One region of the Aliiglaciecola sp. 2_MG-2023 genome, then DNA from elsewhere that is predicted to be linked to it. Evidence: predicted binding sites of a transcription regulator. Region 1 holds the regulator's gene; the other holds the start of a gene.
The links. The regulator sigma-54, encoded in region 1, starts transcription at its own class of promoters, with help from an activator protein. The targets are predictions, from matches to a motif close to GTTGGCACGNNNNTNGNNT.
Positions count from the first base shown of each region.

Region 2: a site for sigma-54 is predicted at 6,196-6,214, ahead of Q4567_RS07875 (PEP-CTERM sorting domain-containing protein). Genes of this name have one in related genera too.

Region 1 covers NZ_JAUORY010000020.1:63,948-79,304, reverse strand. The annotation lists gene lptA (lipopolysaccharide transport periplasmic protein LptA) at 1-521, shown strand, start outside; gene lptB (LPS export ABC transporter ATP-binding protein) at 521-1,246, shown strand; gene Q4567_RS17295 (RNA polymerase factor sigma-54) at 1,308-2,786, shown strand; gene hpf (ribosome hibernation promoting factor) at 2,814-3,101, shown strand; gene ptsN (PTS IIA-like nitrogen regulatory protein PtsN) at 3,120-3,566, shown strand; gene rapZ (RNase adapter RapZ) at 3,563-4,408, shown strand; gene Q4567_RS17275 (HPr family phosphocarrier protein) at 4,405-4,680, shown strand; gene mgtE (magnesium transporter) at 4,769-6,127, shown strand; gene Q4567_RS17265 (DMT family transporter) at 6,187-7,005, shown strand; gene arcB (aerobic respiration two-component sensor histidine kinase ArcB) at 7,139-9,484, opposite strand; gene gltB (glutamate synthase large subunit) at 10,260-14,726, shown strand; gene Q4567_RS17250 (FAD-dependent oxidoreductase) at 14,742-15,357, shown strand, end outside.
Region 2 covers NZ_JAUORY010000006.1:5,708-21,064, reverse strand. The annotation lists gene Q4567_RS07900 (aldehyde dehydrogenase) at 1-1,256, shown strand, start outside; gene uxuA (mannonate dehydratase) at 1,274-2,452, shown strand; gene Q4567_RS07890 (hypothetical protein) at 2,586-2,885, shown strand; gene Q4567_RS07885 (DUF819 domain-containing protein) at 3,058-4,185, shown strand; gene Q4567_RS07880 (SDR family NAD(P)-dependent oxidoreductase) at 4,293-5,150, shown strand; partial or broken gene Q4567_RS22250 (glycosyl hydrolase) at 5,826-6,065, opposite strand; gene Q4567_RS07875 (PEP-CTERM sorting domain-containing protein) at 6,265-6,801, shown strand; gene Q4567_RS07870 (hypothetical protein) at 6,960-7,145, opposite strand; gene Q4567_RS07865 (hypothetical protein) at 7,158-7,322, opposite strand; tRNA gene Q4567_RS07860 (tRNA-Arg) at 7,450-7,526, opposite strand; gene Q4567_RS07855 (TetR/AcrR family transcriptional regulator) at 7,798-8,382, opposite strand; gene Q4567_RS07850 (heme biosynthesis protein HemY) at 8,611-9,783, opposite strand; gene Q4567_RS07845 (uroporphyrinogen-III C-methyltransferase) at 9,780-10,973, opposite strand; gene Q4567_RS07840 (uroporphyrinogen-III synthase) at 10,974-11,708, opposite strand; gene hemC (hydroxymethylbilane synthase) at 11,714-12,640, opposite strand; gene Q4567_RS07830 (YHS domain-containing (seleno)protein) at 12,758-13,204, opposite strand; gene Q4567_RS07825 (DASS family sodium-coupled anion symporter) at 13,534-15,015, opposite strand.

The DNA.
Region 1 (15,357 bases):
TCAGCGCCGCTATTATTGCCGGTGAGAACGATTTTAGCTTGCCAATCAAAGTTGACTCAAAGTCGAATTTTTTTGATGGCAAAACCAAAACGTCGATATTTAGAAAAGACGTCAAAATCACCCAAGGTAGCCTTGAAATTTTGGCTGACGAAGTCGAGGTTATTGCGGGTTTAGGGGAAGGTAAAGAAGTTTTTATTGCCCGAGGTAAACCAGCAAAATACAGCCAAACCCTCGATGATGGCAGTAATATTAGCGCCGCGGCCAATGAAATTAAATATGAAGTATCGAATCGTACTCTGACACTCAATGGTGCAGCCGAATTAAATCAGGATAGTAGCCTTGTTAAAGGTGAATCGATTCAATTTAATATGGAATTAGAGCAATTGATAGCAGAAAGTGACGGCAACGCAGAAGGCGGTGTCACTGCCATTTTCCAACCCGAAAGCATTCGCAATCGGCAAACTGACGACACTAAAAAAACTGAAGAAGAGCAAGACAAGTTGCAGGATGAAAAACCTTAATGGCAACGTTAAAAGCGACCAATTTAGCGAAGTCTTATAAATCTCGGCAAGTGGTGCGAGATGTAAGCATTGAAGTTTCTACTGGACAGATTGTTGGCCTGTTAGGTCCCAATGGTGCTGGTAAAACGACCACCTTCTATATGATTGTTGGGTTAGTGCCACTCGATAAAGGCGAGATTTATATTGATCAGACCGAGTTAACCTTACAACCCATGCACATCCGTGCACGAAAAGGAATTGGTTATCTTCCTCAAGAATCATCTATATTTCGTAAGTTAACCGTTTACCAAAATATCATGGCAATTTTGCAAACCCGAAAAGAATTAAGTTCTGATCAGCGAGAAGAGCAAGCGGATGCATTATTGGATGAATTCAATATTAACCATATTCGTAACAGCCTTGGCATGAGTTTATCAGGCGGGGAGCGCAGAAGAGTCGAGATCGCTCGTGCATTAGCGGCCGCCCCTGAGTTTATTCTATTGGATGAACCCTTTGCTGGTGTTGACCCGATTTCAGTAAACGATATAAAAAAAATAATTCAACACCTACGCGATAGAGGTATTGGTGTATTAATAACTGATCATAATGTGCGTGAAACGCTAGACGTGTGTGAAAAAGCGTATATTGTGAGTCATGGTGAATTGATAGCTTCTGGAACCGCAGAAGAAGTTTTAAATAATCAACAAGTCAGAGATGTATACCTTGGCGAGCAATTCAAGCTATAGTAGAGGTATGTTGTTTTTAACCAAAGCTTTGTGGCTAAACAAGTAAGAATAAAAAAACTAAATGAAACCCTCGTTACAATTAAAATTCAGCCAGCAACTAACAATGACGCCTCAATTGCAACAGGCTATACGTCTATTGCAATTATCAACGCTGGATTTACAACAGGAAATACAGGAAGCGTTAGAATCGAATCCACTTTTAGAAGTAGAAGACGGTTCAGATATCCCTACTGGGGATTCCGCTTTAGCAGACAGTAATGACAAGTTCTCAGAGGAGACGGTATCCGCAAGTTCTGATTCCATGGATACAAACGAGGCATTAGAAAAAGCAGATATCCCAGACGAATTACCCATAGATAGCACATGGGACGAATATATCAGTGCCTCCTCAGCCCCCGCCTCAATAAGCGGTGGTAGTGGCGGCGATGACGACCAAATTTTCCAAGGTGAAACAACCGAAAATATTCAAGATCACCTATTGTGGCAGATGCGCTTAACGCCTTTTTCTGAAGTTGATACTGCCATAGCAATCGCAATTATCGACTCTATTGATGAGTCTGGTTACCTCACTATCAGCACCGAAGATGTTCTTGCTAGTCTCGACCATGAAGAGGTTGAACTTGATGAGGTGGAATGCGTTTTAAAACGTATTCAAATGTTCGACCCTATTGGTTCAGGCTCAAGAAATCCGCAAGAATGTTTAATGGTACAAATGAATCAATTTGCACCTGACACCCCTTGGTTAAATGAAGCTAAGTTATTGATCAGCGAATATGCTGACTTATTAGGCAGTAAAGATTACCGAACTTTAATGCGTAAAACTCGTCTAAAAGAAGACGAATTACGAGAAGCTATGCGGTTATTGCAAACACTCAATCCACGCCCTGGTAGTTCATTGTTAATCGGTGAATCTGAATACGTCATTCCAGATGTTTCAGTGATGAAGAAAAATGGTCGTTGGCAAGTTGAGCTAAATCCCGATAGTTTGCCTAAGCTGAATGTAAATCAGCAATATGCGGCAATGAGCCGGAACGCTAAAAACACCAGTGATAGTCAATTTATTCGGTCGCATATGCAAGAAGCCAAGTGGTTTATAAAAAGTCTAGAGAGTCGTAATGACACTTTACTCAAAGTCGCAAACTGCATTGTTCAGCAGCAGGTTGGTTTTTTTGAGCATGGACCTGAAATGATGAAACCAATGGTGTTAAATGATGTCGCAGAAATGGTAGATATGCATGAATCAACTATTTCCCGTGTTACCACACAGAAATATATGCATACGCCTAGAGGAATTTATGAACTTAAATACTTTTTCTCCAGCCATGTAGCAACTGATTCTGGAGGAGAGTGCTCCTCAACGGCAATTCGCGCATTAATTAAAAAACTCGTCGCAGCAGAGCTTCCTACCAAGCCTCTTAGCGACAGTAAGATTGCTGATCTACTGGCAGACCAAGGTATTCAGGTCGCCCGTAGGACAATAGCAAAATACCGGGAGTCTTTATCGATCCCACCGTCTAACCAACGCAAGAGCCTGCTGTAGGCTCAACAACAGAAGGAATACGCTAATATGCAAATTAACCTTACTGGCCATCATGTAGAAATTACAGATTCTTTGCGAGATTATGTAGACAATAAATTTACAAAGCTAGAAAGGCATTTTGATCATATCAACAATGTCCATGTCATTCTTAATGTCGAGAAGCTTAATCAAAAAGCTGAAGCGACAGTTCATCTTAGCGGAGGTGAAGTATTTGCAACCTCAGAGCACAACGATATGTACGCAGCAATTGACGGATTGATAGATAAGCTTGATCGACAGGTAATCAAGCACAAGGAAAAAATTAAGCGTCATTAACATATATTAGATTAATTAATGGAAATTAAAGACATCCTTTCCCCTGACTGCACAAGTTGTGCAGTCCAGGGGACAAGTAAAAAACGAATTCTTGAAACTATCAGCCTGATAGCGGCAGAAAAAATCGATGACATTGATCAGACAACGATTTTAAATAGTCTGGTTAGCCGCGAAAAGATGGGCAGCACAGGAATCGGGAATGGTATTGCATTGCCACACGGTAGACTTTCGGGTTTAAAGGATGTGGTCGCAGTTCTAATCACCAGTGATCCTTCTATCAACTTTGACGCTGTGGATAATTGTCCTGTGGACATATTTTTCGCAATTTTAGTACCTGAAGATAAAGCCGCCGGACACCTGCAAACCTTAGCAACCATCGCGACAAAATTAAGTGATAAGGAAATTCTGAAACGTATTCGTCGTGCAGAAGATAATGCTCAGTTATACGAGGCAATCGTTGCATGAAACTGATAATTATTAGTGGCCGCTCTGGTTCAGGAAAGTCTATTGCACTGAGGTCTTTAGAAGACTTAGGTTACTATTGTGTCGACAATATCCCAGTTAACCTATTACCGACTCTAACCCATACGGTTATGGATGAATATGACCAAGTGGCCGTGAGTATCGATGTTAGAAACCTTCCCAAGGTACCTGGTGAATTAGTCGAAATTCTTGATTATTTGCCTGCCACTTGGGACATGACCATAGTCTATTTAGATGCCAGTGATGACATGCTGATAAAACGCTTCAGCGAAACTCGTCGACTGCATCCGTTATCTCGTCAAAACAAATCTCTTTCGGATGCGATTCAGGCAGAGGGTCAACTGTTAGCCCCTATTGCGGAACGCGCCGACTTATATCTAGATACAGACAAACTTTCGGTGCATCAATTAGCTGAATTGGTTCGAGAGCGAATTCTAGGCAAGAAAAGCTCTAGGCTAGTTTTGGTATTTGAATCCTTCGGTTTTAAATACGGCATTCCTAAAGACGCCGATTATGTATTCGATGCGCGATTTTTACCTAACCCACATTGGGAGCCAGACTTAAAGCACCTCAGTGGATTAGACTCTCCGGTCGAGATATTTTTAGGCTCACAGCCAATAGTGACGAAATTTATCTGGCAAATTCAAAATCTCATTTCAACTTGGCTTCCTCATCTAGAAAGAAACAATCGTAGTTACGTGACAGTAGCAATCGGTTGTACTGGAGGCCAACATCGCTCAGTTTATGTGGCTGAGTCACTCGCTAAAACATTTTCAGCGTCTCACCCAGATGTTCAAATAAGGCACCGAGAGTTAAATCGATGAATCGATTTGAAAAGCAAATAGTCATCGTTAACAAACTTGGATTACACGCAAGAGCGGCTACTGAATTAGTCAAAGTAGCCAATCAATTTGATGCCGTTGTTACCCTAGTTCAAGGGGAGAAATCGGCTTCCGCAAATAGTGTATTGGGCTTGATGATGTTAGAAAGCTCCCAAGGCAAAGAAGTTAACGTCATTAGCGAAGGAGTCGATGCTGAACACGCCCTTGCCGCGATTGAAAAACTCATAGTTGAGAAATTTCACGAAAACGAATAGTTAAGCAATGTGCAAATAATTGCTGACCTGCTGCCCTTAGTCCTCTAGACTATTAGTATTAGTAGTTTTTTCATTGAGCTGCATATTCATGGCAGAAGCATTAGAGGTTAAACACGCCCAACGACAACTGAAGGCTATCAATCAAGCCTTGGCCAGTGGTCGCTTTATGCATGTCCGCAAAACAATTCACGACATGCCAGCTTGCGACATCGCCCTTCTTCTAGAGTCTTCCCCAAGCAAATCAAGAACTGAACTGTGGGAAATGTTGGACTCCGATTTTTATGGCGATGTATTAGAAGAACTGTCCGAAGATGTACGTAATGGCATCATCGGACAAATGCTTCCAGACAAAGTTGTTGATGCCCTAGAAGACATGGAGATTGATAACTTAGCGGAAACGTTAAGCAGTTTACCGCAATCGGTCTCAAAAGACGTGCTGAAATCGATGGATGAGCAAGACCGTCAGCGCGCAGAAAAAGCCCTTTCTTATGGTGAGGATACCGCCGGGTTCATTATGAATACCGACACCATAACCCTACGCAGCGATGTAAACATTGATGTCATTCTGCGTTACTTGCGACTCAAAGGTGAAATTCCAGAAAGCACTGACACATTTTATGTTGTGAGTCGAAATGACACCTTAATTGGAACTGTACCAGTCACTAAGCTTCTAACGGCTCTGCCAGACTCCAGTATTGAAGATATTATGGATGAGGAAGCTGAAGCCATCCCCGTTGATATGCCAGAAACAGAAGTGGCAAAATTATTCGAACGCTATAACTGGCTGTCAGCACCGGTAGTCGATTCTAGCCGACAACTATTGGGTCGTATCACCATAGATGATGTAGTGGATATTATTCGCGAAGACGCCGAACACTCTATGATGAGTATGGCCGGTTTGGATGATGAAGAAGATACCTTCGCCCCGGTATTGCAAAGTACGCAGCGGCGTTCAGTATGGTTGGCCGTAAATCTAGTAACGGCACTTCTTGCCGCAGCCGTAAGTGATCTTTTTGAAGCAACACTAAGCCAAATGGCAGTGTTAGCTATTCTCAATACAATTGTCCCAAGTATGGGCGGAGTAGCAGGCAATCAAACACTAACCTTGGTTATTCGTGGTATGGCGCTAGGCCACGTAAGTGCTGATAACTCAAGATGGTTGGTGAGCAAAGAATTAGCCATTGGATTTTTTAATGGTGCGATTTGGGCGGTGTTAATTGCATCGGTCATTGCCATTTGGAAACAAGATTGGATGTTAGGAGGAGTCATTGCCTTTGCCATGATGATCAATATGGTTGCCGCTGGTTTAGCCGGAGCAACCTTACCATTGGTAATGAAAAAGTTGAAAATAGATCCTGCCCTAGCAGGAAGTGTAATTTTAACCACCATTACTGACGTCGTAGGTATTTTTGCCTTTTTAGGTACAGCCACTTTGTTGCTTGTTTAGTTTTAGGAAATAAAACGATTAAATCGATTGCACAGCTCGTCGTATACATTGGCATAGCCTTGCTTGCTTTTGCGGGGAATTCAATTCTATGTCGTTTGGCGTTAGCAGACTCAAGTATAGATGCCACTTCTTTTACCTTAATCCGCTTAATATCTGGCGCAATTATGCTTATCTTAATTTTGCTGATAAAAGGAAACGTCAATCAAATTAACAACAAAGGCAGTTGGCCGGCTAGCTTAGCGCTTTTTATATATGCTGCAGGGTTTTCCTACGCATACATTGAGCTTGATACGGGGGTAGGGGCGTTAATTTTATTCGCTTGTGTACAAATAACCATGTTAGTCATCAGTTGGTATTATGGTGCGCGATTAACCTTAGTTGAATCCTTGGGTGTGTTAGTCGCATTTGCCGGTTTTATTTATCTTGTTTCGCCTGGAGTAAACTCTCCTTCGATTTTTGGCGTTACACTAATGGCATTGGCAGGCATAGCTTGGGGATGTTATTCAATTATTGGTAGTCGCTCTGCAACGCCATTAATAGACACAAGCTCTAACTTTATAAGAGCATCGGTTATTAGTTTAGTGCTAACTCCAGTGTTATTTATTGAATCAAATCAATTACAAACAATGGGCGTGGTTTACGCCTTAGCATCAGGCATGATCACATCAGGAGTTGGTTATGCCATCTGGTACAAAGTGCTCCCACACATTCGCTCCAGTGTGGCTGCGGTGTTACAACTCAGCGTACCCGCAATAGCAGCCCTAGGTGGATTGTTGTTATTAGAAGAGCTACTCACGATGAAAATGTTAATTTCAAGTGGCGCTATACTCGGTGGTATAGCGCTGGTGATTTACGGCAAACAACAGCAAACAAGCTAATTAGTCATTCAAACAAGGCTCAATTAATCTAATCTTTTATGTTTTCGCAATATAATCCTGCGCTTTATGCCTAACAAAGCGCAGCTTAGTAAGTTAACAGCCGCAATTGACTATAGATGATTTACCCAATAAGTTAATCATCTATATTTTGTGAGCTTAGCCAATCGTTTAACTTCGCAGTGTCCTGCTTTTCTGCCATTTCGAGCTCTTCTACCCAATCATGCACGTTTTCCCACCAGGTTGGATGATCACCTTGCTGAATACGATTTGCAATTTTTTGCACTCGAGCAAGGCCAACAGAACCGGCTGCACCTTTAATTTTGTGAGCTTGAGAACACACTTCTTCTTTGTCATTTGCACTCAAGTTTATATTGAGTATTTCCATGTAGTCAGGCATGTTTTCTTGGAACACTCCAACACTTGTGCGCACCATTTCATGACCGATAGTATCCACCAGCATTTGTAACAAATCTAAATCTAGAATAGATTCTAATTCACTGGGTTTTGCTTCTTCTACGGAGAACTGCGGGATATCTTTTTGATCAACAAACAAGTTGTTAAAAACTTCAATTACCCGACTCTTTTTAATCGGTTTGGCAATAACATCATCCATGCCGTTATTTAAATATTCTTGACGGGTTTTAATCACATTTGCGGTCAATGCCACTATTGGAGTTTGTTCCACTAAACCTTCTTCATGTAATATTGATGCAACATTAAATCCCGTCATATCAGGTAGTTGAATATCTAACAATATTAAATCGTATTGCTTTTCACGGGCCATTTTTAATGCGTCTTGGCCGTTCATAGCAACTTCCACAGTTTGCCCTAGCTTCTCTAATAAAGCTTTAGCCACCATAACATTGAGTTCGATATCTTCTACCAACAGAATCTGCAAGCCATGAACCAAAAGCTCTTGTAACTGCAAAGGTTTATTATTAATAGTAAGGGGCAACTCGACTGTAAAGCAGGTACCCTCCCCTACTACACTATTCACTTTAATTTGGCCTTTCATCAGACTGACCATTTCTTTACAGATGGCCAAACCAATACCGGTTCCCGTTGCCGATTGATGATCAGGATGATTAACCTGATAATACATAGCGAAAATCTTATCTAATTCTGTTTTTGGAATACCAACACCAGTATCTTTAATCGTAAATTTGACCGAACTGATACCCGGTTTTTCTTCTGTCGCTTCAACCGTTAAGTTGACCTTACCTTTTTGCGTAAACTTAACCGCGTTAAATAGTAAATTCCACAAAACCTGACGTAAGCGCGTACCGTCTGCTTCCACTTGGAAAGGCAGAGGCTCAATAATTTGCGTTTCAAAACGCAAACCTTTATCAGCCGCTAGTAATTGAATGATGCTACCTAATTCGTTGGTAAACTCTTTCAATGAAACCGTTTTAAGGGATAGCTCTAACCTATCGCGATCAAGTTTGTCTAGATCAACTATATCATTGAAGATATTCCCTAAGGTGATACCGCTAGCATAAATAGTACTTACCCAAGCAAACTGCTCATCCGATAAGTTTGTGTCACGCAGCATTCGGCTAAGACCGACAATACCATTTAAGGGAGTACGCAATTCATGGCTAATAGTGGCAATGAAGGCCGTTTTATCTTTGTTCGCTTTAGTAACAACGTTTTCGGCTTGTTTACGTTCCGTAATATCGCGGCCGAAAGCAAGTAAACCCAGACGCTTACCTTCTTTATCGTAAAAAGGAACCTTACGCATTTCATAATAACGACGACGACCATCTGCAAATCTTAACCACACTTCTTCGGTAATACTGGCATTGGTTTCTAAAACTTCATGGTCACTAGCCACTACTTGACGAGCAAGATCTTCGTCATACACTTGATGGGGAGTTAGACCAATTAGCTCTTCTTCGGTCTTTCCGGTCATTTGTTCTGCGACCCGGTTACAGCCAGCAAATCGACCTTCTTCATTACGATAATAAATTAAATCGGGAGAGGCATCGATTATAGAACGAAGTAATGTAGACAGACGTTTAGCCTGGTCTTCTTGCTCAGATTTTTTATTAATTTCTCTTTCTAAATCGTGAAATACAATCTCTCGTTCCAATTGCGCATTTTTACGTTGTTCAATTTCGTAATTAAGTTTTTGTACCGATAACTGCAATTCATGATTTCGCAGCACATCTTCTTCGCGCATTAATTCAAGTTGTTGCACGGCTTCTGACAAACTATCTCTTGATTGCTCCAATTGTTTTACCAACTCAGTAAAAACAATTAGAACCCAAGGCGCACTTAACATGGTCAAGATGATCGCACTAATGAAATCCTTTATTTCCACTTCACCACTCATAATTATGCGTATTACATATGAACCGCAAATGGTGAAAGCCAATGTTAGTAAAACAAAAAATATGCTTATTTTGAGTGTACCGAAACGGATAACGAATCGCGCTACGCCGATGGCCCAAGATTCAATTGGAGCTTTTGAATGCATTTCTAAAATCTCTGTGTGAGTAGAAGACCAATGCTATCAAGAAACACTACCGTAGGTGAATGTTTCAATTAAATTAATGTTAAATAAACTGAATTTGTAACCCGCGCAGATGTCAAAAGACTTATTAACTGGGTTTTAAGCAAACTAATCTGTACCCAAGCAAACGAGTAAGTTTGACATTCCTAGGCCCTTGAATTGGTTTACACAGCCATGATTGAGTGAATTCTAAATTATCCAGAAACATCAATGTGTTTAATATTTATACTGCAACTGAATTACCAATCGAAACAATATGATATAAATTATTCTTAGCTAGTTCTTTACAGTTATGCAGTTTAATTAAATAATTATGCGGTTAGAAAGGACCAATAAAGTGGGTTGTTACAAAAACCACCAAATAATAAACGTATTGTTAACAAATGCTCATCTATTTTCAGCCTTTTTGAAGTGATTTACTTGATCAAAATGAATTTTGTAAGCATTTGATTTGGATTGATTTTATTATCATGAATTGTTAAACAATGGAAAAATTGAATGATTCGCTCGTTGCGCGGATTGATTTCTCCCTTTAATGTCGGTATTTTGTCAGGCCGCTTGGCTAAAAATTCATAAAAATTCGATAACCGGCTGGTACCCTCAAACAAACGACAAGAAAACAACATAAACCAGCAACGAGCAAAACTGACCACAGAAGTCAGGCTCAGTGCAGCTAAATACCAACATTCTAGTTGGCATGTACAACCTTTCTCAGCCAAAGGTTGAAGGAGTTACGTTAATGAGTTTGTATAACCCAAATGATTCAAAAGACAACTGTGGTTTTGGATTAATCGCCCACACTGAAGGTGAAGCTAGTCATAGACTGGTTACTACCGCAATTGAAGGCCTCGATCGCATGCAGCATCGTGGTGGTATTGCTGCGGATGGTAAAACCGGAGATGGTTGTGGATTGTTGTTGCAAAAACCAGATGAATTTTTCAATCTGATTGCAGCAGAAAATGGTTGGAAATTAGGCAAAAAGTATGGCGTAGGAATGATCTTCCTAAACCAAGATACAGAAAAAGCACAGATTGCTCGCCAAACAATAGAAGAAGAATTGTCCAAAGAAACCTTAGCAGTGGTAGGTTGGCGAGAAGTGCCAGTTGACCATTCGGTTTTAGGTGACCTTGCAGCCCAAGGTGTACCAAAAATGGAGCAAGTATTCGTCAATGCTCCTCCAGGATGGCGTAAAAGAGATTTAGAACGCCGCTTATTCATGGTTCGAAGACGGGTTGAAAAAAGATTAGTCGAAGACAGCGATTTTTACATTGCCTGTTTATCTGCACTAGTAACTATATATAAAGGCTTGGTAATGCCGAAAGATTTGCCAAACTTTTATTTGGATCTTGCCGATGAACGCTTAAAGTCCGCCATTTGTGTATTCCATCAACGTTTTTCTACGAATACATTACCTAAATGGCCGTTAGCGCAACCTTTCAGATTTTTAGCACATAACGGTGAAATCAATACCATTCGTGGTAATAGAGACTGGGCACAAGCTCGTTCGAAAAAGTTTGTAACACCGTTATTGCCTGATCTCCAAGATGCAGCTCCTTTTGTAAACACTGAAGGGTCAGACTCATCTTCGTTAGACAATATGCTGGAATTGTTTTTAGCCGGTGGTATGGATTTGTTTAGAGCCATGCGTTTGCTTGTTCCACCAGCATATCAAAATAACAGCACCATGGACGACGATCTTCGTGCGTTCTATGAGTTTAACTCAATGCACATGGAACCATGGGACGGCCCTGCTGGTATCGTTATGACCAATGGTCGCCATGTGGCCTGTAACCTCGATAGAAATGGTTTACGTCCTGCCCGTTATGTATTAACCAAAGACGGCTTTATTACCCTTGCCTCAGAAATTGGTATTTGGGATTACAAGCCTGAAGATGTGGTTGAAAAAGGTCGTGTTGGACCGGGCGAAATGCTTGCTGTTGACACATACACAGGTAAGATTTGGCGCTCCAACGAAATTGATGAAGAATTAAAAACTCGTCATCCTTATAAAGAGTGGATTGATCAACACATCAAACACCTCAAGCCGATTGAAGAGTGTGACGCCAGCCAAATTGGTAAACGTGCCTTTGATGACGACATGATGAGCACCTATCACAAGCTGTTCAATTACAGCTACGAAGAAAATCAGCAAATCATTAAAGTGCTTGCCAATGATGGACAAGAAGCGGTTGGCTCTATGGGTGACGATACGCCTATGGCTGTTATGTCATCGAAACAGCGCACTGTATATGACTACTTCCGTCAGCAATTTGCTCAAGTAACTAATCCACCAATTGATTCATTACGGGAAAATCACGTAATGTCGTTGGCGACCTGTGTCGGTCGTGAACAGAACGTCTTTAGTGAAACATCGGGATATGCGAATCGAGTATTATTTAACTCACCGGTATTAATGTATACCGATCTGAAACAGCTGCGCGAATACGATTCTGAATATTATTATTCCGAGATTATCGATTTGAATTACCTTCCTGAAGAAGGACTCAAAAAGGCAATTGAGCGCATTTGTAATGAAGTCGAATACCTAGTTAAACAGAAACGTGCTGCGTTTGTAATATTATCAGACCGTAATATTAAGCAAAACAGATTGCCTATCCCTGCAGCTATGGCTGTTGGAGCAGTGCAGCGCCGTTTGATTGAAAAATCACTTCGTTGTGATGCCAACATAATAGTAGAAACCGCTTCAGCTCGTGACCCTCACCACTTCGCAGTGTTGATTGGTCTTGGCGCAACGGCTGTTTACCCATTCTTAGCCTATGAAACCATTGAACAAATGGTAGAAGAAGGTGAAATTGAACTGACCGCAATGCAAGCCACATTGAATTACCGTAAGGGTATCAATAAAGGTCTGTATAAAATCATGTCTAAAATGGGTATCAGTACTATCGCTAGTTACCGTAGCTCAAAATTATTTGAAGCTATCGGTATTAACAAAGAAGTCACTGAGCTATGTTTCAAAGGAATCCCAAGCCGAATACAGGGCACTGGATTTGAAGACTTTGAACAAGATCAAATTAATTTGAATCGAATTGCTTGGTTGAAGCGCAAGCCAATGTCTCACGGTGGACTATTAAAATACGTACACGGTGGCGAATACCATGCCTATAACCCCGATGTAGTTACCACTTTGCAGGTAGCGGTTAAGTCAGGCCGTTATGAAGATTACCAAGCTTATTCTGCGTTAGTAAATGGACGTTCACCGTCACATTTTCGTGACTTACTTGAACTGAATCCAGATACGGATCCTATTGACATCAGTGAAGTAGAGTCGGAGGATAAGTTATTCCCGCGTTTCGATACGGCAGCGATGTCGATTGGTGCACTTAGCCCTGAAGCACATGAAGCACTGGCTATCGCCATGAACCGTCTAGGCGGACAGTCCAACTCTGGTGAGGGTGGCGAAGATCCGGCGCGTTTTAACACCGAGAAAAATTCGAAAATCAAACAAGTGGCTTCAGGTCGCTTTGGTGTAACACCACATTATTTGGTCAACGCTAATGTTATCCAAATCAAAGTTGCACAAGGTGCTAAGCCCGGTGAAGGTGGTCAGCTTCCTGGTGATAAAGTAAATAATTACATTGCAGAGCTGAGATTCTCAGTACCAGGTGTAACACTAATATCACCACCTCCGCACCACGATATCTATTCAATTGAAGATTTAGCGCAGCTTATATTTGACTTAAAACAAGTTAATCCTAAAGCGCTTATCTCTGTGAAATTAGTTTCCGAGCCAGGGGTTGGAACTATTGCAACGGGTGTTGCTAAAGCTTATGCCGATTTAATTACAGTATCAGGTTACGACGGCGGTACAGGTGCGAGTCCGTTAACCTCAGTAAAATATGCAGGTAGCCCATTTGAACTTGGTCTTGCAGAAACTCAGCAAGCATTAGTAGAAAATGGTTTGCGTCATAAAGTTCGAGTGCAAACTGATGGCGGTCTTAAAACCGGATTAGATGTAGTTAAAGCGGGTATTTTAGGTGCCGAAAGTTTCGGTTTCGGAACGGGTCCTATGGTTGCTTTAGGCTGTAAATATTTACGTATTTGTCATCTGAATAATTGTGCAACAGGTGTTGCAACTCAAGATGAAAAACTGCGGGATAACTACTTTATTGGTTTGCCTGAAATGGTGATGAACTACTTCAAGTTTATTGCGCAAGAAGTACGTGAAATCATGGCCTCTATGGGAGTGACTAAGTTCGAAGATTTAGTTGGCCGCACAGAGCTATTAAAAGTGATTGATGGTATTACTGCACGGCAAAGAAAACTCGATTTGAGTCCATTATTAGTGAAGCCCAAAGAAGGCTCACATACTAAGCTGTTTTGTTCAGAGGACGCTAATGCCCCCTTGGATGAAGGTTTATTAAACAAACAAATTTTAGCCGCATCACAAACTGCGATTAGCAAGATGTCTGGCGCAAACTTGTCGTTTTCAATTCGCAACACAGATCGTTCAGTGGGCGCACTTGTCTCTGGTGAGATTGCTAAACAGCATGGAAACCAAGGGATGCATGATGACCCAATCAAAGTGCACCTCACGGGTACCGCTGGCCAAAGTTTCGGAGTGTGGAACGCAGGCGGCTTAGAAATGACTCTTTGCGGTGACGCTAACGATTATGTGGGTAAAGGCATGACGGGTGGTAAATTGGTTATTTTCCCACCTCGCAACATTACTTTTGACCCTCATGTCAGCACTATCATGGGCAACACCTGTCTATACGGCGCTACAGGCGGCAAGTTGTTTGCAGCAGGTAAAGCCGGTGAGCGTTTTGGTGTGCGTAATTCGGGTGCCATTGCAGTAATAGAAGGCGCGGGTGACAACGGTTGTGAATATATGACCGGCGGCATAGTAGCGGTTCTAGGAAGTGTAGGCGTGAACTTTGGCGCAGGTATGACCGGTGGTTTCGCGTATTTATACGATGAATTCAACGACATCGAACACCGCGTTAATGGTGAACTTGTAGATATAATGTCAATTGAAGAAAAGGGCATATTATCTGAGCATTTACGTGGTTTGATTAACCAACACTACGAAGAAACGGGTAGCGAGCATGCGCTTATGTTATTAACTAATTTTGCCGAGCAATTGCAGAAATTTAGATTAGTAAAACCTAAGACTAGCGACGTGAAAAATCTGCTAGGCCACATAAGTCGGTCAACAGCAGAATTACGTATTCAGGCTCAGTAGAGGTAGGGTTAAAAAATGGCTAAAAATGTATACCAATTTGTAGATGTAGAAAGAATTGATCCTCCGAAGAAGCCCATTATTATGCGCAAAGAGGACTTCGGTGAAATCTATCAACCACTTTCTCAATCTCAAACTGAAGGACAAGCAGATAGATGCTTGGACTGCGGTAACCCTTATTGTGAATGGAAATGTCCAGTTCATAACTATATCCCTCAATGGCTAAAACTAGCCAACGAAGGAAAAATTTTAGAAGCAGCAGAGCTTTCTCATCAGACTAACAGTTTACCGGAAGTCTGTGGTCGAGTTTGTCCACAAGACAGACTTTGTGAAGGAGCATGTACGTTAAACGACGATTTTGGCGCGGTAACTATCGGAAGTATTGAAAAATATATCACCGACACTGCGTTTAAAATGGGTTGGCGACCAGATATGTCAGGTGTGATTAAAACTGACAAAAAAGTTGCCATAGTCGGTGCCGGCCCCGCCGGACTTGCCTGTGCAGACGTACTTGTTCGTAACGGTGTAACACCGGTTGTTTATGACAAATATGAAGAAATCGGTGGACTATTAACCTTCGGAATTCCTTCATTCAAGCTGGAAAAAGACGTGATTAAATTACGTCGTGAAATAT
Region 2 (15,357 bases), on a different contig from region 1:
GTGAAAGAGGAAAAACACTCTGGAAAATAGCAGATTTATTAGAGAAGTATGGTGATGAAATCGCCACGCTAGAGATGTTAAATGTAGGCAAAAAATATTCTTCGGCTAGATATGGTGAAGTTTCATTTGCTGCAGATTGCTTTCGCTATTACGCCGGGTGGTGTACTAAAATTGAAGGAAGCACCAAAACCATGTCGGTTATTCCAGGGCAAGATTTTCATGCTTATACTCAACGTGAACCCATTGGTGTTGCAGCCCTTATCGTTCCGTGGAACGGACCTTTAGTGCAAGCCGCATGGAAAATTGCTCCCGCATTAGCGTCTGGGTGTAGCTGTATTCTCAAACCCGCAATGGAAACACCATTATCTGCGATGAAATTAGCTGAAATAATAATGGAAGCGGGTGTTCCCGCAGGCGTTTTCAATGTTGTGCTGGGGGAAGGCGTGGGTGCAGGTCAAGCGTTAGCTAAACATCCTGGTGTAGATAAAATTTCGTTTACTGGCTCCACTGAGGTAGGCAAAAGAATACTAGATTCAGCAAAAGGCAATCTTAAAAAGGTATCGCTTGAATTAGGGGGGAAATCAGCAATGGTTGTTTTTCCTGATGCAAATGTTGAAGAAGCAAGTCAAGGAGCTATTGATGCGATCTTTTCCAATGCTGGACAAGTATGCGTAGCTGCTTCGCGTTTATTTGTTCACGAAGATATTTATGCAGAATTTATCGCAAATATCAAAACCAAAACTGAGGCTATTAGAGTTGGCCCCAGTGACGATGAAAGCACCGATATGGGGCCCGTAATTAGTGCGCGACAGTTCTCCAGTATTAGCTACTACATTGAAAAAGGGATAAGTGAAGGAGCTACACTGCTTAGTGGGGGAATACCTAAATCATCAACCGGTGGATACTTTATACAGCCAACAATATTTGTAGACGTCACTGCAGATATGACCATTGTTCGTGAAGAGATTTTTGGACCAGTTTTAGTAGTTCAAATTTTTAACGACGAAAGTGATGTACAAGAAATGGCAAATGACTCTGAGTACGGGTTAGCTGCGAGTATTTGGACTAAAGACGTTAGTCGAGCTCATAAAATGGCCGCAGCTTTGAAAGCTGGACTAGTGTGGGTCAATTGCCACGGAATTCCTGATATGGCTGTACCTTTTGGAGGCTACAAAGAGTCCGGGTGGGGCAGAGAAAATGGATATGAAGCGTTGCTTCAATATACAGAGTTAAAGTCTGTCGTCGTCAAACTATAAAAAGAGGAACTAATACAATGCAGCAAACATGGCGTTGGTTTGGAGCAGATGACTCGGTGAGTTTAACGCAAATCAAACAGGCAGGGGCTACCGGAGTTGTCAGTGCTTTACACCAAATCCCCACAGGAGAAGTTTGGTCTTATGAGGATATACTAGAACGTAAACGGCTAATAGAAGAGCAGGGCTTACAATGGAGTGTAGTGGAAAGTGTTCCTGTTCATAATGATATAAAAAGCCGCCAAGGGAACTACAAACAATATATTAAGAATTATAAAGAAACTATTAAAAATCTATCAAGCGCAGGCATTTATACCCTTTGTTACAACTTTATGCCCGTTGTTGATTGGACTCGAACAAACCTTAACTATCAACTTCCAAACCAAGCTCAGGCCTTACGTTTTGAAATGACAGAATTCGCAGCATATGACATTTTTATTTTGAAACGTAAAAATGCTTCTGTTGATTATACTCCTGAAATTTTATCTGCAGCTAAGCATAAGTTTGCTCAAATGAATGCTGGTCAAATTAGATCTCTAGAAAAGAATATTATTGCAGGTTTACCAGGAGGGGAAGGTTCTTATACACGCAGTAAAATTAAGCAACAAATAGAACTGTTTATTGATCTTGGTGAAAATAATTTTAGAGAAAATTTAATAGATTTCCTTAAGGACGTTATACCAGTCGCTGAAGAGTATAAAGTAAAAATGTGCATTCACCCCGATGATCCTCCTTTTCCATTATTTGGTTTACCACGAGTTGTCTCTACTGCCGATGACGCAAGAGCCATAATATCGGCAGTACCAAGTCATTACAATGGACTAACTTTTTGTGCCGGATCTTTCGGGGCACGCGCTGATAATGATTTAGTCGCGATGGTTAAAGAATTTGGTTCGTCAATTCACTTTGTTCATTTACGTAACGTAATACGTTATAACGATGGTTCATTTTATGAATCCGATCACCTAACGGGTGACAACGATATGATTTCCTTAATTAAAGCAATTGTATTGGAAGAGCGGAGGCGTAAACAGCAAAAGTGCGCTGATTCTAGTATTCCTATTCGTCCAGACCATGGGCATTTAATGGGGGATGAAATAAATAGGGAGAATATAAACCCTGGTTACTCTTATGCTGGTCGAATGAAAAGTTTAGCTGAGTTGCGTGGAGTGATATTTGCCATAGAGCAGATTAATTAGCGGTGTTTAGCGCTCGAAATGAAGTTGCCTCTAGCAATGGAGACTGAACAACCCTACAGATTATATGGATATGTTATTTAAGTTAACTATGCAGAGAATTTGTAGGGTATAAATTGAATCATGGACCTCTTTTATGCTTACAGAAAAACGATTTTTTGAATTAACTAGAAACAATACAGCTGCTATTAAAAAAGGCTGTGCGAGTTATAACAATTCGAATGCCTACATTTTTGAGCCTATTAGTTTAGCCAGAGTGACAGCTCTTTCCGAAATACTTGGGATGGAAAAAAAACAGCTCGTTAATGAAATGATTAGTTGTGCTTTGGGTGACGCTCACAATGGTTTTCTATCAGCTTTTGATGATAAGGAAAAGCGAGAGGAAATGGATCATTTGCTTAAATCTAGAGTGAAAGAACTGCTTAATAAAAGCTAAATTAGTATTTTACGGTTTGTAACTTACTTAATCCATAAATAAACACTCTTTGATTTTAATGTTCACATTTATCCCATTATTTATGCTGTGTTAGATGTAATTTAGTCATTTGAGAATAAGTTAACACCATCCAGTTATAGTTGGGTGAACCTATTAGGAGATGTATCTACCTATGATTTCTGGAGACAATATAGCAGCTGTTTGTTCAGTGATATTTGGTTTAGCTTGGTTCGGCTTTTGGATTGATAACTTTGCGATAGGCAAAAAAATATCGGGGGTGGTTTGTATACTTGGACTAGGAATGCTTTTTTCAAACTTGCAGCTTATTCCATTTAATAGTCCTGTTTATGATTTTGTTGGAAGTAATTTAGTTCCTTTAGCTATTCCTTTGTTGTTATTTAAAAGCAACTTACTTTCCATTTTTAAAGAAAGTGGTGCCGTATTGGTCATTTTTTGTATCGCATCAATGACAACAGTATTTGGCGCTATTCTTGGTTTTTATATTTTTGATCTTGGTAATATTGGGCCTAAAGTAGCTGGAGCATACACCGGAGGCTATGTAGGTGGTGCGGTCAATTTTTTGGCCGTTTCTCAAGTTGTTGAAATGAGTACGGACGAATTTAGTGCGGCTATTAGCGCCAGTAGCATCGTTAGTATCATAGCCCTTATGATTTTACTGGCTATACCCTCAACAAAATGGATTACAAAGCATTTTTCTTCATTCAAAGAGGGAGAGTTAAAAGATCAACCTGACAGTAAAGAAATTAATGAGCATAAAGTAAACTTCAATTTGACGCATATTTCTGGTGCTATTTGCTTGAGCTTTGTTATCTGTGCTTTATCAGAATACTTAGCAAATAGCATAGGTTTTAAACAATATTCTTTTTTGATAATTACTGCATTAACTCTACTCATAGCGAATGTATTCCCAAAAACGATGGGCCAATTAAAGGGAGAGTTTGAGACTGGTATTTTATTAATGTATTTATTCTTTGCGGTAGTTGGTATTGGCACTGACATGTCAGTATTTATTGGGGCTGCAATCAAACTATTTTTCTATGGAATGTTTATTATTTTCATCCATCTTACAGTAACTTTTCTATTGGCTAAATGGTTCAAATTCGATTTGAAAGAAACATTAGTTGCATCTGCAGCAGCTCTAGTTGGCCCCGCGGTTACCGCCGCAATAGCAACCTCCAACAATTGGCGTACCTTAGTCACTCCGGGAATTATGTGCGGTATTTTAGGGTATGCAATTGCAACTTTTATCGGAGTTACAGTTACAACTTTCTTAAGCTAAGAGTTTTTAAAGTAAGAAAATTAAACTTATAAGTATTATCTACAATATCGAGAGTTTGCCTTATTGATGGGATTAAATGTCTTGTTTATAAATTGGGAGAGACGGAAGTGGCGACAATTTTAATTACTGGTACCGGCTCAGGTCTAGGTGCTTCTCTAGCATCAGAGTTAGCTAACGACGGACACACAATAATAGCAACGGTAAGGTCGTTGATTCCGGATAACTTTCCAGAAATTAAACCTAGCAGTTTGGGAACGATAAAATTCATGCAGATGGATGTGACGAAAATTGCTGAGATAAAAGGTGTAATGAAACAGTTATCAGACAGTAAATTAACTATTGATACTGTAATTCTAAATGCGGCACACTATCCAATCGGAACAATTGAAAGCGCTAATTATGAATATATTAAACAATGTTTTGAGGTTAATTATTGGGGGAACATAAACGTTATAAGAGAGGTAATGCCTTTTCTCCGGCAACAGCGCTATGGCAAAATTATTGGAGTAAGCTCATTGTCTTCAGCTGTAGGTTTACCTTGCGATGGACATTACTCTGCCAGTAAAGCCGCTATGGATAGAATGTTGGAAAGTTTAAGGTATGAAGTATCTGCTTTTGGAATTCAAGTTAGCTCAATTCAACCTGCTTCATTTGCATCTAATTTATTCAAATCATTAACTAACGAGAAGATTGAGGATGGTCCTTATTCGCAACTTATAGAGCATTGGATGCGAAGTATATCCAATGCAGAAGGTGAAAATGGAAAATACCTTGAAGAGATTCATAATACTATACGTAAGATAATCGCAAACGGACAACCTGAGTTTTTATATACGGTAGGAGCTAAAGCGACTGAGATAGCAGCATTGTTGGCATCCATGTCATCTAAAGAGCGTGAAGAAGCTATTCTCAATTGGTCCGACACTGATTGGTGGGCGAATAGTAAGATAAAGGCCAAGCTCTAATATCGTCGCACAATCTTGCATTTACACTAAAGTGAGCCTCTTCGAAATTACTTGCTATCATTTAGCATAATGACTTAGCGAGAAAACTAGAATCCTAAATGCCAACTTGGAATTAATCGGCTACGATAATCAGTTATACATCAATTCTTGTGATGCTCAATCATATCGCGAACAAACTTGACTTCATTGTGTCTAGCACAAAAATACGTAATTTCCTAATGTTAGTTTAATAGAGATTATATAAGAATCGCTGATGTTTTATTTATCAAACTTACCTTGCACTTTGTTGCGTGATTAGACAAGTTAGTAAATAAATGAAGCATGACTTGGCGCGATCACTTAACACACGCCTCTGTTTCGTGACCCGCTAAAGTTATTCTAATTTGTCCAGAAAAATTAGTCGAACAATGAATTCAAATCTACAGGCTGCTTGTGATGGTTTAGGAGGCGTTAAATCGTGAAATGGTTATTTTTAAGTCGTCAGACAGCCAAGCTCACCTCGCGCTAACGTCATCTCAGTCATATGCGCTCACTGCGTTCGGTAATGAGCTTTGATAAGACAGCGCGATAATGGCGCACTCGGTGAAAAGCGTCTACATCGCGTATATCAAGTGATTGATAGTTTCATGGTCACAAGCCGAATTACTACGATTAACACCTTTGGTCTAGATCACGTCACGGAATGGCCAAAAAACATTGGTTAAAATTAACCAATATAGGCCCCTGCGAAAAGAGTATGCCCACTATGTCGACATAGTTATCACTTGGATACCAATTGCTAGCTAAGCTTTGTGCAGGGGTATAAACCCAAATTAAATTGTTTATACCATGAGTGTTAGTCATGCGGTCGTACATTAAATCCATAGTTCTTTTAACGCTTTTTGGTCCAACTGCTCCCCACCAAAATCTTGCTCCTTCAGCTTCATGTCATGGGCGTCATAAAATAGGGATATCGGCATCAGTAAACTTTTTCAGTTCGGCAGAAATAGTGTCAGATAGTTTTACACTTAAAGGTAAATCACACCGTAAGTCTTTGATTTAATTGGTAGACATGAATTTTGCTAAATTAGATAATTAAATATAGATTCATAACAAACAGAAGTGTGATTAAACAATGAAAACATTCTATAGTTTTTTAAAAGTATTAGTTTTGGTATCTGCAGGATTAACAAGTACTGCGCAAGCAGCACTCATTTATGACTTTTCATATGAGTTTGATGGGTTTACCAGCATTGATGGTACCCTTGAAGGCACGCCTACTGGGGGTGTTGTTACTGTAAGCGATGTAATGGGGACTATTTCGTCAACTGGAGGAACGCTTGGTGTAAGTACATTCTCCTTTGATACATCACTAGGTGGTTTCCATATTTCTGGAGATTCTGATGGCGATTCAGGAACATTTTCTCTTGATGGGAGTTTTTTCGACCTAGCAGTTGTCTTTTTACCTGAAAGTAATAACTGTTTGAATGGTAATGGCTTTTGTCTGATTGGCACATTTGCATCTGTATTAACACCTTCTGGTAGTGAAAGTTATACATTAAATGCCGCAAATTTCACAGTGTCCGAACAGGTCGTATCTGAGCCTAGCACCCTAGCGATAATCGGCCTCAGCCTAGCAGTAATAGGTTTTGCTCGCCGTAAAAAAGCGTAATACATACTCTGTTATCAAAACCGATTGCGATCGGTTTTTTTGTGCCTGCAATTTGGCGATCATCAATTACCTGATCAGCCTAAAGTCGCAGTAAAAATTAAATTGACTAACTCAGGCCTTTTTCTTATCTAATTTCACCACTTCTGCTTTTTCTTCTGTCAACTGAGGTTCAGAATTTCATAGTGTTTGAACTGTACTATCAACGCCGGAACGATAGGTTTTAATAACACAGCGATCATCAGGGAAAGTACAATGGGTTGAATGAGGGCAATGCTCTGAATCGTACCCGCTTTTTCAGCCGCGGGAGTATACAAAGGCGGTTGATTTCCAAACACTCCCTCCAAATCAGGCTCCGGTTACCACCTAATCAATGCAGATGAAGCCTGAGTTTGATCCACGATTTCATTCAGTAAATCAACCATTGAAACTCTCAAAGCTGGTAATGTTACGACCCGTGACTTAGCCATTTTTTTACTGTCTAACGTTGCGCCTTCGGCTAAGTTGGCTGCGCATTGCTGCACTGACAGCAGCCATATTTTGGCTTGTTTTTGAAACCGGTGATGTAAAACATTCTTTGGCAGCGAGCAGGTGGAAAGCGTTACGTAAAAATGCAGATTTCAAACCGTTTTTAGCTTGTTAGCACGATAATGGCGCACCCGGCGAGATTCGAACTCACGACCTCTGCCTCCGGAGGGCAGCGCTCTATCCAGCTGAGCTACGGGTGCGCTGGAAGCAGGCGTGATCTTAATGAAAACCTAGGAATTTTCCACTGTTATTTTCAATTATCCTTAATCCTAGGCATTTTTTGCGAAATTATCGAGCTGAGGTTGATTTTTAAACTATAAAATAATAGTGATTACTAACTAACTTAGATAAAAACTTCTGGTTAGATTCAGTTATCGACATCTTGTGAATACGATGGAAATTTAGGCCTCATTTTTTTAAATTAATTTTTGTTTTCCTTTATGTTCTCTAAGCCTTCCTATTTTGAATATACTAACAATCAAACGCAGTGCAGAAAAATTCCAAAGTAGTATAAAGCTTGTCTTCGTCGGATTCAGATTTTACAGACAGGGCAATGCCGCGCATGAGGGTCATTAAAACATCGGCTAGTTCTTCTGGGTTTTCGGATTCTAATTTTTGTAAACGGATTTTTATATTTGTTTGTATTTCTGTTTGCTGTTTGGCTATTTCTTCTAGCAAAATTTTATTTCGACAAAAGAGGTTTCCTTGCAGAATTAAACAGCCGGATCTGTGATTGTCGTTTAGGTAAAATTCTAAACTCATTTCAAGGCAATTCCTGAACATTTCACTGGGGCTTTCTGATTCTTTTAGGGTCTGTTCAAGTTTTCCTAAAAACTGATTTTTATACAGTGCTAAGGCGCGTAGAAAAAGTGACTCTTTATTTCCATAGGTAGCATAAATAGAAGTAGCGGTTGCATTTAATGTTGAGCACAATTCGGCTACTGATACATTTTCAAATCCGTACCTTTGAAAGAGTGTTAGGGCTCTTTTTAGGCCTTCGTTGGTATCTAGTTTTCTCGGCCTGCCTCGTGTCGAGGAACTATTTGTATCATTCATTACATAATTTAGCTAATTGCTAGGAATATTAATTGTATTAAACGCTACAAAAAGCTATTTTACAAGGCTTTCGAGATAAATAAGGCGGGTTTTTTATAAATGTCGTACAAGCAAGTGACGGGGTGCTAGTGGATTTAATGTAATCATCACTACAATAATCTAAGAGGTTTTAAAATCGATTATTGTAGTGATTGATATAAAAATTGATAAGGCGCTTTTTCGGCGTCCTTAATCAGCGCTTAAAACGGTTTGTTTATAAAGTTCTAAGGCGTGAATATTGTCTTTTTGCGCCTCTTTGATTTGCGCTAAAAGCAACACATCGCGACGTTCATTTGCAAGCTTAATGGCCTTGGAAAGGGCCTTTTCGGCAAGCATATAATCGCCAGAATTATACGCAAGTTGTCCTAGAGTTGAGAGTATATCAACATTGGAATCGTCCTTTTTAAGCCACCCTTCTAGCTGTTTAATTGCACCATTTGTTTGGGTATTTTTGAGCTGTCGATAGAGATTATACAGTACCGGTATTGGACCACTTTTCTGGCTATTCACTAAAATTGTTTGTGCTTCTTCATACATCTCTTGATCGATCAATTGTTGAGAATAAGCTGCAACCTGACCGGATTCTTTGCGAACGCCTCTAGGTAAAGATTGCCATTTTTCCTTCAATTTTAACGCACCTTCTTTGCTGGCAATTTCTGCATATTCACCTTTTGATGCTTTTAATAACCAGTAATCGTATTCCTCTCCAAGTGGTTTTTTCCACTTTTTAACGTGCTCTTTTAACACCGTAAATTTCCCAGTTTGCTCTAGTGCTCTGGCCCATAATTTAATGATATTTGGATCTCGTTGGATCTTTTCTGAGGCTTCATTGATGTGTGTAAGTGCTTGCTCACCCTGATTTTCTAAGACCAAATCACGGATAAGGCATAGATTTGCGGCTAAAGCAGTTTTGTCTTTTTCTGCTGCTTCATACCATAACTCTCGAGCATCAACTTTGTTATTAAGCTGCGCTTCCACTTCGGCCAAAGCTAATAAGTTAATGCCGTCAAAATCTTCGTTACGTATTTTGTTTAGGGATTTTTTGGCTTCTAAAAAGTTTCCTTCTGCAAGTGAAATTAAGCCGTTGGTGAAAGCTTTTTGTTTACGTCTGCTGCTAAATCCGAACAACCAGTCTTGTGAGCCTGCTAAGATATCGATGAGCTTTTTAATCAGAATGATGGATAACCAAGTCACAAAAAACAAGCTAACAACTAAAACCACAAAGCCGAAAATGGAAACCTGATAAGTACCACTTTCAAGGGCGATTAGAAAATACCCTTGGTAATTAATTAGACCTGGACCTGCGTACAAACCTACGATAATGAGGCCGATGATAATTAACAGCAGAATGATTTTTTTCATAGTTCAAACTTCCCGTTTGAGAATGCGTTGCTCATTCGGTTTTCTAGGATATCTTGCAATGGTTTTGCGGCATCAAGTTGCTGAGGATATTTACGCGCGACTTCCGTTTCTTCGAGATTACGTAACGCGTCTAACATGCCCGCCACTTCAGTGGTTTCAAGATCATAATGCTGAACAATTAATCCTATCGCCCGTTGTAAACTTTGTTTAAACAGAGTGTCTTGCTCTTTCATTATTGCCGTTTGCGCTTGCATTAATGCAAAACGTAACTGCTCTTTGGCTAGCCACTGTTGTTGTTGTGATAATAAGGGTTCAACTGGTCCTTCATTGGCTTGATATTTAAAGTTGCTCTCAATATAGGCCCAAACTCTTGCCATTCCCGTGAGTTCTTCTGGCTCAAAACCCTTCACTTCTACTTCTGGTAACGACAAGGGTAGATTATTAACTTGTTGCACCATGCCTGATAACGACAAAGCGATAGAGGTTAATGAAACCTGATTGATCTGTTGAAGGTTTTGAATATCGCTGGCAATAAATTGTCTTACTGGTAATAAAGACGGATCCGCTAAATCTTGTAATCGGCTATCTGCTGCTTGCAGCATAGCCACGGCAGTGCGGACATCATTTTCCAACCAAAGTTTTCGACCGGCCATGCGGACCAAATAATCTGCTTCTGCTAATAACCAATCGGCCGGACGACGACCTGATACGTCTGCAAGATTTTTACTATTGGCTTGCGCTTGGGTCAATGCTTGGTTAGTTAATTCGTTTTGTTTGGCGATGGACTCTTCAAACTCTGTTTGTTGAGTACCTAACTGACGAGCCAATTGGTCAATTGTTCGACCTTGCTCTGAAATAGTTTCACTTTGCGCCGTCAAAGTTGCATTTTCATTATTTAACGTACTATTCCATTGTTGCCAAAACCAATAACCGGCAGCTGCAATAGCCAAGAGGCAAAGCAAATTAATTAATGTGACAAACCATAAAAATCCAGTCTTCGATTTACCTTTAGCTGGCGCATCTTTGCCTGGAGTGTTCTTAGATTTGGGCGTAAATGGCGGTTTTTCGCTTTTTGTTTCAGCTTTAGCTTTGGGCTTCGGCTGTTCCTTTACTTCGACGTAGGACGCATTCTCGATTTCCAAGGCTTTCATTTCCTCTTCGAGGGCGGTGATTTTGTCTTTTTCCGTCATTTAGCGCTCCAAAAATTGATTGATTGCGTCTTTTAATTGCTCGTCACTTGCACCAGCACTGAGATATACCTGTTGTATACCTAGTTTAGTTGCATAATCGGCAAGACGCTGACTAACCATAATCCAAGGTGTAGATTTTAACCAATTTTGGTCAAATTTGTCCCATGCTGCTTGGATAATTTCGCCACTTGTAGCCACAATACATTGAATGTCTTGCTGCTGCCAAGCTTCTGTTTGCGAATAATTTACACATGGCAAACGATTATAGAGGTTGATATGTTCCACCTCAGCCCCTCGTTGTTGCAGTTCTGAGGGTAACATTTTGCGGCCGCCAACACCTTTTAGCAGAAATACTTTGTGGCTCGATAAATTTTGCAATTGTGGGAGCGACAATAAGCCTTCTGAACAGGCCATGTCAGGCACAATTACTTGCTCGGTTAATTGTGTTAAACGCTCACCAGTGCTTGGACCTACCGCAAAAACAGCGAGTTCAGAGGGCCAACCTTTGACACCTTCAATAACGATTTCGGCAGCGTGCGTGCTGACAAATATGCACTTACTACGGCTAATTTGCTGTGCATCCATGGCTAAAATAGTTTGCGCAAATTGCTGTAGATTATCCTGATTGATGTCTATTTCTATCAGTCCTACACCAACGGTTCTAATACCTTGTTGTTGCAAGTAACGGGTACTTTTTTCAAATTTTTCTTTTGGCCGCAGCAATAAAATAGACATTTATGTTACACGTATGCTTCTGCTAAATATTCTTGTGCGCCTAGCTCTAACAATTTCTCAGCTACTGCATTACCAAGTTGTTCGGGTTCTGCAATATCGCCGTACTGCTCAGCCATAATAATCTGTTTTCCAGAAATAGAGCCTACCAAACCACGCAAGTGTAGTTGATTATCTATGATTTCGCAGAAACTGCCGATGGGGACCTGACAGCCACCTTGCAGTTTAGCGTTAAGCGCCCGTTCTGCCACCACACGGGTCGCAGTATCAGGGTGATTCAAGGGTTGTAATAATGCCACTAATTCTGCGTCTTCAGTACGACATTCAATCCCTACAGCACCTTGACCAACAGCTGGTAAAGAGACCCTGCTACTAATTTCTTGTCGTATGCGGTCAGCCATATTTAAACGAATTAACCCCGCTGATGCTAAAATAATTGCATCGTATTGGCCTTCATCTAGCTTCGCTAAGCGGGTATTCACGTTGCCGCGCAGATCTTTTATCTGCACATCTGGGCGATACGCTTTGAGCTGGACTTGCCGACGTAAGCTTGAAGTGCCAACAATCGCGCCCTTGGGTAGGGAAACAATATCTTCGTATTTGTTGGATACAAACGCATCTAATGGATTTTCCCGTTGGCAAATAGCGTGTAAACCAAAACCATCGGGAAATTCGACAGGAACATCTTTCATGGAATGCACTGCAATATCGGCTTCGCCTTTTTGCATAGCCACTTCCAATTCCTTGATGAACAATCCTTTACCACCTACCTTTGCAAGTGGTGTATCTAAAATCACATCGCCCTTTGTAGTCATAGGGACTAGTTCAATTGCAATGTGAGGGTGCGCCTTTTCTAATTCTGCTTTGACAAATTCTGCCTGCCAAAGAGCAAGGGCACTTTTACGGGTAGCAATTTTAATTACTGAGCGAGTCATAAACAATCCGATTAACCTTTTAACACCATTTTAAGGTTTTGCTGACCGGATTGGTACAGCAGAGTTGTAAAAAACCTAACAACCAAGCTGATCTGCATCAATAGCAATGAAAAAAGTTTAAAAGTTAACCACTAATGGGTATTGCTCGTCAGCTTTTCGAATATATTCATCACGGTTTTCGAGCCACTTTTCCATCACGCCGATACTATAATTTAGATAGAGTTTGTTATTTACAATTGTAAATGCCTCTTCATCTATACCAACTAAGTTGCCATCAGCCATTGCGTAAGCGCAATATCCACCGTACTGGGGGGCATATTTCTCGGGATTTGCGGCAAACATGGCTTTATGTTCTTCCGATGAAAAATGCCACTGCGCGCCACGCCAATCATAACTAATCTGTTTGTTACCTTTTACAGGTTTGTTTTCGGTGAAGTAGGCCACTGTATCGTAACCATAAATAGCGTGATTATTAAAAAAGCCTGTCTCAATGGGATCTGAAGCGTGAGCCGCAGTGAAAAACAAACTGGTTAAGGCAAATATTAGTACTTTTAAAGCGTTCATGAGGAATCCGATTTGGTAAGTAAATTATAGTTACTTACAAAACCGGCTATTCAGACTTAAAATTTCATCACAATTTTATCACGGTAGAATTACGGGAATCGCAACGCTTACGTATTTTACATGGGATGTTCACTAAAACCTATTTAATATAGGGTAAAGGCAGTGTGAACACTTACTTTTTTACGGATAGCTAATTTAGAATACTCAATAAGAGTTTATAAAATGTGCCATAGACGCCTTTTTTAAAACCGTCGCTTGTGCTGTTTAATCTCATTATCTAAATAATCATGGCCTTGAGACGCGGCTCTTATAAAAGTTCATGCTGTTATTTATAAAAATATTAATGGCGCTAGCCACAATGAAACAGCACTAATAAGAATTAAACCCACAATATTTAGTACAAAACCCGCTTTTATCATCTGTGGAATATTGAGCAAACCTGAGGCGAAAACTATCGCATTTGGAGGTGTTGCAACAGGTAACATAAAGGCACAGCTTGCAGCTAAGGTAATAGGAATACACAACACTAACGGAGATACACCAAGCTCTAATGCAACGGCCGCTACTACTGGTAAGAAGGTTGCCGCTGTTGCAACATTACTGGTTAGTTCTGTTAGGAAAATAACCAATGCAGTAGCTGCGATCACCAACACAAATACACCAAATGTGCCTAAAGGCATTAAGCTACTTCCCAACCATGCTGCCAGCCCAGATGAAGAAACTGCTGCGGCTAAACTTAATCCGCCACCAAATAAAATCAACACTCCCCAGGGTAGCCGACTTACATCGTCCCAAGTCATTATTTGCGGTTGAGCTTTGTTACCACTTGGAAGTAAGAACAATAGTAACGCCGCGGTCATTACTATTCCTGTATCAGTTAAAAAGTCGATACCAAGAAGTAACGAGATAGGGCGTCTAACAATCCAAAATGTGACAACTAGAGCAAATACTATTGCTACTCGCTTTTCGGCACGACTCATTGGCCCTAATGCTTGGCGTAACTCGGTTAAGTGCTCATGGACTACTGGATTTGCTGGAATATCGATCTTAAAAGTCCAGCGTGTTAGAGACCACCAAGCCAGCGGCAACATTAGCAACATTACAGGTATGCCAAGTGCCATCCAGCTAGCGAAAGTGAGTTTGATATCATAGTTTTCATTTAAAAATGCAGCTAACAATGCATTAGGCGGAGTACCAACTAGTGTGGCTAATCCACCGATTGTAGCGGCGTAGGCTAAACCCAGTAACATTGCTACTTGAAAAGACTTAATTTGCCGTTTGTTGAGGTGCGCATTTTGCTCAGAAATTATATGCGTAACCGATAAGGCGATGGGCATTAACATCATAGTAGTGGAAGTATTTGTCATCCACATTGAAAGCAATGCCGCGACTACCATAAAACTACCAACCAGATTTCGACCATCGGTGCCGGTATAAGACAAAATGACTAGGGCTATTCGTTTATGTAAATTCCAGCGTTCAACCGCCAATGCTAGGATAAAGGCTCCCATAAACAAATAAATAATTGGGTTAGCATAATGGGATGTGGCGTCTGCTAGAGTTGTTATTTCTAGAAAGGGAAAGGTAATTATGGGTAAAAATGCGGTGACAGGGACGGGCGCGGATTCTGTTGCCCACCATAGTGCCATCCACATACCTACAGCCGCGACGCGCCAAGCGGTAGGATCCATTGTTGTTTGATTTGCTCCTAGAAGCATCATTAAAACGAATAGGGCAGGCCCAGCCAATAATCCAATATTTTGATATCGACCACGTTGCGGATCAGTTATTTCCGGTAAACTATCACTCATAATACTGCCTTAACATCGAAAAGGTCGAAACTGGAAAACAATTCCAGCTATAGGACAAATTTAAAGTATTGTTCTAAAATCTGTGTAAAAGCCACGTTTGTAATTATTCTGCGTATTGCATTGCAATTGAACCCAACCAATCTAGTCATTGATAAGACTTGTGGGGCAGTAAATTACGAATACCAAGACACAGCCGAGTGTCTGCATATTGGTATTTTTATGTATTTAGATAAATGAGGTTAAGGCTGGTATTTTATAAAGCATGTCACCACCCAAGGTGAACGAAATCAAATTCATCCACATGGCGATTTATGATGACGGTTGAAATTGCTATTACTTTGC